3 regions of the Paenibacillus sp. CB74 genome follow, and region 2 is predicted to be linked to each of the others. Evidence: a T-box and tRNA genes for the amino acid it is inferred to sense, from the RefSeq annotation. Region 2 holds a T-box; the other regions hold tRNA genes.
The links. A T-box is a leader RNA that pairs with one kind of tRNA and senses whether it is charged. The one in region 2 lies ahead of leuS (leucine--tRNA ligase), so its partner is inferred to be a tRNA-Leu.
Positions count from the first base shown of each region.

Region 1: it has a tRNA-Leu gene. The T-box ahead of leuS (leucine--tRNA ligase) is inferred to sense a tRNA for this amino acid. The anticodon was not compared.
Region 3: it has a tRNA-Leu gene. The T-box ahead of leuS (leucine--tRNA ligase) is inferred to sense a tRNA for this amino acid. The anticodon was not compared.

Region 1 is NZ_CM146009.1:6,513,187-6,515,421, reverse strand. Features, by position in the region: gene ACX9NY_RS28720 (class I SAM-dependent methyltransferase) at 2-928, opposite strand; tRNA gene ACX9NY_RS28715 (tRNA-Leu) at 1,093-1,171, opposite strand; tRNA gene ACX9NY_RS28710 (tRNA-Cys) at 1,178-1,251, opposite strand; tRNA gene ACX9NY_RS28705 (tRNA-Gly) at 1,258-1,332, opposite strand; tRNA gene ACX9NY_RS28700 (tRNA-Gln) at 1,337-1,411, opposite strand; tRNA gene ACX9NY_RS28695 (tRNA-His) at 1,434-1,506, opposite strand; tRNA gene ACX9NY_RS28690 (tRNA-Trp) at 1,537-1,610, opposite strand; tRNA gene ACX9NY_RS28685 (tRNA-Tyr) at 1,617-1,702, opposite strand; tRNA gene ACX9NY_RS28680 (tRNA-Thr) at 1,712-1,787, opposite strand; tRNA gene ACX9NY_RS28675 (tRNA-Phe) at 1,808-1,883, opposite strand; tRNA gene ACX9NY_RS28670 (tRNA-Asp) at 1,979-2,056, opposite strand; tRNA gene ACX9NY_RS28665 (tRNA-Met) at 2,082-2,155, opposite strand; tRNA gene ACX9NY_RS28660 (tRNA-Val) at 2,174-2,235, opposite strand, start outside.
Region 2 is NZ_CM146009.1:456,148-458,382, forward strand. Features, by position in the region: gene ACX9NY_RS02040 (phosphotransferase family protein) at 1-898, shown strand, start outside; T-box leader at 1,009-1,278, shown strand; gene leuS (leucine--tRNA ligase) at 1,356-2,235, shown strand, end outside.
Region 3 is NZ_CM146009.1:5,008,311-5,010,545, forward strand. Features, by position in the region: gene iolD (3D-(3,5/4)-trihydroxycyclohexane-1,2-dione acylhydrolase (decyclizing)) at 1-106, opposite strand, end outside; tRNA gene ACX9NY_RS22145 (tRNA-Gly) at 480-550, opposite strand; tRNA gene ACX9NY_RS22150 (tRNA-Pro) at 562-635, opposite strand; tRNA gene ACX9NY_RS22155 (tRNA-Leu) at 643-721, opposite strand; tRNA gene ACX9NY_RS22160 (tRNA-Arg) at 739-815, opposite strand; tRNA gene ACX9NY_RS22165 (tRNA-Gly) at 822-896, opposite strand; tRNA gene ACX9NY_RS22170 (tRNA-Leu) at 907-987, opposite strand; tRNA gene ACX9NY_RS22175 (tRNA-Lys) at 994-1,069, opposite strand; tRNA gene ACX9NY_RS22180 (tRNA-Tyr) at 1,080-1,165, opposite strand; tRNA gene ACX9NY_RS22185 (tRNA-Thr) at 1,175-1,250, opposite strand; tRNA gene ACX9NY_RS22190 (tRNA-Phe) at 1,271-1,346, opposite strand; tRNA gene ACX9NY_RS22195 (tRNA-Asp) at 1,361-1,438, opposite strand; tRNA gene ACX9NY_RS22200 (tRNA-Met) at 1,464-1,537, opposite strand; tRNA gene ACX9NY_RS22205 (tRNA-Val) at 1,554-1,629, opposite strand; tRNA gene ACX9NY_RS22210 (tRNA-Glu) at 1,752-1,823, opposite strand; tRNA gene ACX9NY_RS22215 (tRNA-Asn) at 1,828-1,903, opposite strand; tRNA gene ACX9NY_RS22220 (tRNA-Ala) at 1,905-1,980, opposite strand; tRNA gene ACX9NY_RS22225 (tRNA-Ile) at 2,015-2,088, opposite strand; rRNA gene rrf (5S ribosomal RNA) at 2,127-2,235, opposite strand, start outside.

The DNA.
Region 1 (2,235 bases), 810 kb from region 2:
TTTATCGCTTATCCTTAATATGAACTGTTTTCATGTTTGGCTGTTCAAGTTGGATCAGAATCTTCCCGAACCTTGCTCCACGTGAGAAGATCACCGTACGATCCTTGTATGTATCTTGGATGTATTTCTCAGCCAGACTAAGAGAATCTTCATCCGATGGTAACTCATACGTATTAAGCAATTCTGGCAGCTTGTCGATAATCTCTTCCACTGGTACTTCAAATGAGTTAACTTCTCTCGTAATGATCATAGTGTATGAATAACCTTTTAAATACAGTAACTGTTGAATATATCCCATATCACCAGCCTTGTATGTAGAAGTTACCCCCAGTACATCCTTAAGTTCATCTATTAATGTGTGTTCCTTCTGTCCAGCCATAGTGCTTATATACACATACTTCCGGGCACAGTTGATTGCCTGCTCGATCGTTTCCCAATCTGACATTGCCGGACACATGGATGCAAATGCAAAGTCATATTTCTTCTCCCAGCCTTTATCCTGAATGGAGATTTCCTCATACCGTTCTTTAACGATTTCGATATTAGATTCAAGAGCTGTAGGTATCGTCTCTTTCATCAGGGAGACAAGCAACTCAGATGGTTCAACTGCAGTCACAATTGCTCCCTTCTCTGCAAAAGGAATGGTGAATATGCCCGAAGCAGCTCCAATGTCCAAAATGGATAATCCCTCGAACTCCACACCTTGATTCTCAATCCAATTCATAATACGCTCAGAACGTTGCTTCCCTTCTTCAGAGTACGACTGTACATGATAATCCCTAGCCCATCGTTCAAATGCTTCTTCTGTATTAAATGGGGCGCTTTTCTTTTTATATTTTGGACTTCTCGGACGATTTTTCCATGCCTCTTCCCATACAGAAAGATTAAATAACAGATCGGTATCCGATACATTTTTTTCATTATTCACTTTGCTTCACTCCCTCTAAATTAAAGACTTTACTTATCTACAATATACTGAATATAATCATACGTCAATGTTTATTAAAGTCCAATATTCTTTACTGTACAAAAATCTGTATAAAACAAAATAGCCCTACACATTGCATAAGCAACATGTAGGGCTATTCAATATACCGGCGAGAGGACTCGAACCTCCACGGTTTCCCACTCGATTTTGAGTCGAGCGCGTCTGCCATTCCGCCACGCCGGCATATACTGGAGGCGCCACCCAGATTCGAACTGGGGATAAAGCTTTTGCAGAGCTGTGCCTTACCACTTGGCTATGGCGCCATATTTTGGAGCGGACGACGGGAATCGAACCCGCGACCCTCGCCTTGGCAAGGCGATGCTCTACCGCTGAGCCACGTCCGCATAATGGCTGGGGATATAGGATTTGAACCTATGCATGACGGAGTCAAAGTCCGTTGCCTTACCGCTTGGCTAATCCCCAATAAAAAATAAAAAAACAAAGGGGCGATCGAGGGGAATTGAACCCCCGAATGCCGGATCCACAAACCGGTGCGTTAACCACTTCGCCACGATCGCCACAAAAGGTTAAATTTCTTAAAAGTTAATTGGCAGGGGCAGCAGGAATTGAACCCACACCAACGGTTTTGGAGACCGTTGTTCTACCTTTAAACTATGCCCCTAAAAACTGGTGGAGGATGATGGATTCGAACCACCGAACCCGTACGGGAGCAGATTTACAGTCTGATGCGTTTGGCCACTTCGCTAATCCTCCAGGATTACATGGTGCCGGCGAGAGGACTTGAACCCCCAACCTACTGATTACAAGTCAGTTGCTCTACCAGTTGAGCTACACCGGCATATTAAATTGTTTTGAAAATGGTGGCTCGGGACGGAATCGAACCGCCGACACGAGGATTTTCAGTCCTCTGCTCTACCGACTGAGCTACCGAGCCATAATAAAGTCTAATCTTAATTCCTTACACTTTATATAGGGCATCAGTGCCATACAGCAGATGTAGTGAACAGTTTGCCTCATGTAAAGATTAAATGGCGGAACCGACGGGATTCGAACCCGCGATCTCCTGCGTGACAGGCAGGCATGTTAGGCCAACTACACCACGGTTCCATAGTACTTTCACAAGGAAAGTTAATTGCGGGGGCAGGATTTGAACCTGCGGCCTTCGGGTTATGAGCCCGACGAGCTACCGGGCTGCTCCACCCCGCGTCGTTATTAAAAATCTTATGGTGGAGGCTGAGGGGATCGAACCCCCGACCCTCTGCTTGTAAGGCAGATGCTCTCCCAGC
Region 2 (2,235 bases):
GCATCTATCTGCAAGTATACAGGACTACAAGGAAATGGTGGATGGCTGGGCCAATCATGCATATCTCATTACATTGAGTGACCAACAGCAAGTGGTACTCAAAATTGCCCCTTCGGCTTCCACCAATCTGATGCGCTGTGAGCAGGATCTGATGATTGCTGAGGTCGAGGCACTGCGTCTCATCGGCGAGTTGAAGGATGTTCCCGTACCCAAAGTTCTGGTTTATGATGATTCGTTAACCATGGCTTCAGCGCGGTATTTTATCATGGAGTACATGTCTGGAACACCCTATAATCAGGTCAAGGATCAGTATTCTGCGGAAGAGCAGGAAGCCGTTGAACAACAACTGGGGCGTTACAATCGTCGAATAAATGAAATCAAGGGCGAGAAGTTCGGATATTTCTCGGAGCAAAAACAGCGTTATTCCACATGGAAAGAAGCCTTTATGAACCTGATGGAAGACGTTCTTGCCGATGGGGAAGAAGCCGGGATTACATTTTCGATGGATCACTCTGAATTGAGACGTTTGATTGAAGAGAAATCGGATGTGTTGGACGATGTAAAGGAACCTGCGCTTATCAGTTGGGATCTGTGGGATGGCAATGTTCTAGTAGACAAAGTTCGCATCACAGCAATTATTGATTTTGAACGTTCACTGTGGGCAGACCCTCTGATGGAGCATTATTTCAGTCATTTTAACTATACACCCGGTTTTGTGAAAGGTTATGGGCTTGCGATTACGACTGAAAGTGAGCTAAAAAGAAGAAGTCTGTATGACTTGTACTTTGATCTGGTGCTGCGCATTGAGTGCGCTTATCGGCAATATGACAATCAGGAACATGTGAATTGGACTATTCATAACCTGGAGGAAGGAATTGAGCGATTTCGGTTATCCTGAACAGCACCAGCGTTATGAAGGATACAAACTGTGATCTTCAAGAAGGCAATTATAAGGTGTAATATTGACTTTGGGCTTGCTTTTTTATATAATGGTCCCGATATTGTATACATATTTCGATGATAAGGATTAGTAGTGATTTCTGTACATCACAGAGAGCCGGCGGTTGGTGCAAGCCGGTTGACAGTAAATTGCGAACTCGCCTTGGAGAAATGCGGTGATTACACCATCCTGTCTAACCTGCTAAGTATAAGCTGGAATTCAGGAATGGAAATCCGCATCGGTTAACCGCCGTTACAGGTCCAAAGGGAGTGGATGACGAAGCACGTTCGTCCGCTAACTAGGGTGGTACCACGGGAATTCAACCTCTCGTCCCTAGCGCTGCAAACGCTACGGGATGCTGAGGTTTTTTTGTTGCAATTAAAGCTAAGCGAGTAACCTGAAGGAGGAACAATAGATGAGTGAGAATAACCAGCCGAAGCACGGCTATCAGCCACAAGTCATGGAAAAAAGTTGGCAGCAATACTGGGATGCCAATAAAACGTTTAAAACGGGTGAGGACCCTGCTAAACCGAAATTTTATGCACTGGATATGTTCCCTTATCCATCCGGTTCAGGTCTGCACGTAGGTCATCCGGAAGGATATACGGCAACGGATATCGTTTCCCGTTACAAACGTATGCGCGGTTACAATGTATTACATCCGATGGGGTGGGATGCTTTCGGTCTGCCTGCTGAGCAGCATGCATTGGATACAGGTGAACATCCACGGCATATTACATTCCGCAATATTGACAACTTCCGTCGCCAGATCAAATCACTCGGTTTCTCTTATGACTGGGATCGTGAGATCAGCACAACGGACCCTGAGTATTATAAATGGACACAATGGATCTTTATCCAGTTGTACAATAAGGGCCTCGCTTATGTGGACGAAGTCGCAGTAAACTGGTGCGAAGCACTTGGAACGGTACTGGCTAATGAAGAGGTTATTGATGGCAAGAGTGAACGCGGTGGACATCCGGTTGTACGTAAACCGATGCGTCAATGGGTATTGAAAATTACCGAGTATGCAGAGCGTCTGTTGGAAGACCTGGAAGAGCTGGATTGGTCTGAAAGCATCAAGGATATGCAGCGTAACTGGATCGGTAAATCGACAGGTGCAGAAGTTGTTTTTGCCATTGAAGGTCGCGAGGAAGTTATTAAGGTATTCACTACCCGTGCGGACACATTGTTCGGTGCGAGCTTTGCAGTACTTGCTCCGGAACATGAATTGGTAGAAGCGATTACAACGGATGACCAACGTGAAGCGATTCAGGCTTATCAGGAACAGGCTT
Region 3 (2,235 bases), 2.3 Mb from region 2:
CGATGATTCCCTTCACAAACTTGGTTTCCACCCCGTCAACCGAGATATATTGCTGATCCAGATATCGAAGCAGTGCCTGAGCCATCGTTAATCTAATTGTATTCATGAATTCATCGCCTTCCTTTCCTTTACGGGTTAAGCGCTTAATCTACGTTAAGTTTAAGCGCCTTACCCCTAAAGGTTAAGCGCTTAATTGATATGGTATTACAGGTTAATGATTTACGCAAGCTATTTTTGTAAGCGTTTTTATAAATGTGATGCAGAAAAAATATTCAAGTGTTCGAAAATGCACTAAACCTTCTTCATTGGAACACCTCAAGAATTACTAAGAACAGGTCTAAAAATGTGGGGAATGTATCAAAAGGTTGGGATACATACTCATATCATCTGAAATCTCTGTATATATTCATGATCCATATGCCTATAAATGCAAAAAAAGAAAGAGATGGTGAATACCATCTCTTTCTTTTCAATATGTAAGCGGGTGATGGGAATCGAACCCACGCTATTAGCTTGGAAGGCTAAAGTTCTACCATTGAACTACACCCGCAAATAAAAAAATCGGGATGACACGATTTGAACATGCGACCCCCTGGTCCCAAACCAGGTGCTCTACCAAGCTGAGCTACATCCCGTTATCTATACCGGCGAGAGGACTCGAACCTCCACGGTTTCCCACTCGATTTTGAGTCGAGCGCGTCTGCCATTCCGCCACGCCGGCAAAATATGAAGTTATAATGGCGCGCCCTGAGAGATTCGAACTCCCGGCCTTTTGATTCGTAGTCAAACGCTCTATCCAGCTGAGCTAAGGGCGCAAATATTGGAGCGGAAGACGGGAATCGAACCCGCGACCCTCGCCTTGGCAAGGCGATGCTCTACCGCTGAGCCACTTCCGCAAATAAAGAATGCGCGTGGAGGGACTTGAACCCCCACGTCAAAGACGCTAGATCCTAAGTCTAGTGCGTCTGCCAATTCCGCCACACGCGCATATAATGGTGAGTCATGAAGGGCTCGAACCTTCGACACCCTGATTAAAAGTCAGGTGCTCTACCAACTGAGCTAATGACTCATAGAAAAACTGGTGGAGGATGATGGATTCGAACCACCGAACCCGTACGGGAGCAGATTTACAGTCTGATGCGTTTGGCCACTTCGCTAATCCTCCAGGATTACATGGTGCCGGCGAGAGGACTTGAACCCCCAACCTACTGATTACAAGTCAGTTGCTCTACCAGTTGAGCTACACCGGCGTATTACATGGTGTGAAAAATGGTGGCTCGGGACGGAATCGAACCGCCGACACGAGGATTTTCAGTCCTCTGCTCTACCGACTGAGCTACCGAGCCTTATAAAATTAAAATGGCGGAACCGACGGGATTCGAACCCGCGATCTCCTGCGTGACAGGCAGGCATGTTAGGCCAACTACACCACGGTTCCATAATACTTTCTCGAGGAAAGTTAATTGCGGGGGCAGGATTTGAACCTGCGGCCTTCGGGTTATGAGCCCGACGAGCTACCGGGCTGCTCCACCCCGCGTCGTTATAAGATAATATGGTGGAGGCTGAGGGGATCGAACCCCCGACCCTCTGCTTGTAAGGCAGATGCTCTCCCAGCTGAGCTAAGCCTCCATAATATGACCCGTAGGGGATACTCTCACTTCGTTCGAGACTGCGAAGCAGTTGCTCACGAGGTATATCCTCCGACGAACCTTTGGGATTCTCATCCCTTGTTAAAGCAATAGGTATTGCTATGACCCGTAGGGGATTCGAACCCCTGTTACCTCCGTGAAAGGGAGGTGTCTTAACCCCTTGACCAACGGGCCTTAATGGCTCCCCGAACAGGACTCGAACCTGTGACAACTCGATTAACAGTCGAGTGCTCTACCAACTGAGCTATCAGGGAATGGTGGAGCCAAGCGGGATCGAACCGCTGACCTCCTGCTTGCAAGGCAGGCGCTCTCCCAGCTGAGCTATGGCCCCATACTCTGGTTTGTTTCTTGTAGTGGTCTTGCTATGGGCCCTGGTGGACTCGAACCACCGGCCTCACCCTTATCAGAGGTGCGCTCTAACCAACTGAGCTAAGGGCCCTTATCAATTTTCGAAAAAAAATACCCCAGTGGGGTTTCGCTTGGCGGCGTCCTACTCTCCCAGGACCCTGCGGTCCAAGTACCATCGGCGCTAGAGGGCTTAACGGTCGTGTTCGGGATGGGTACGTGTGGAACCCCTCCGCCATCG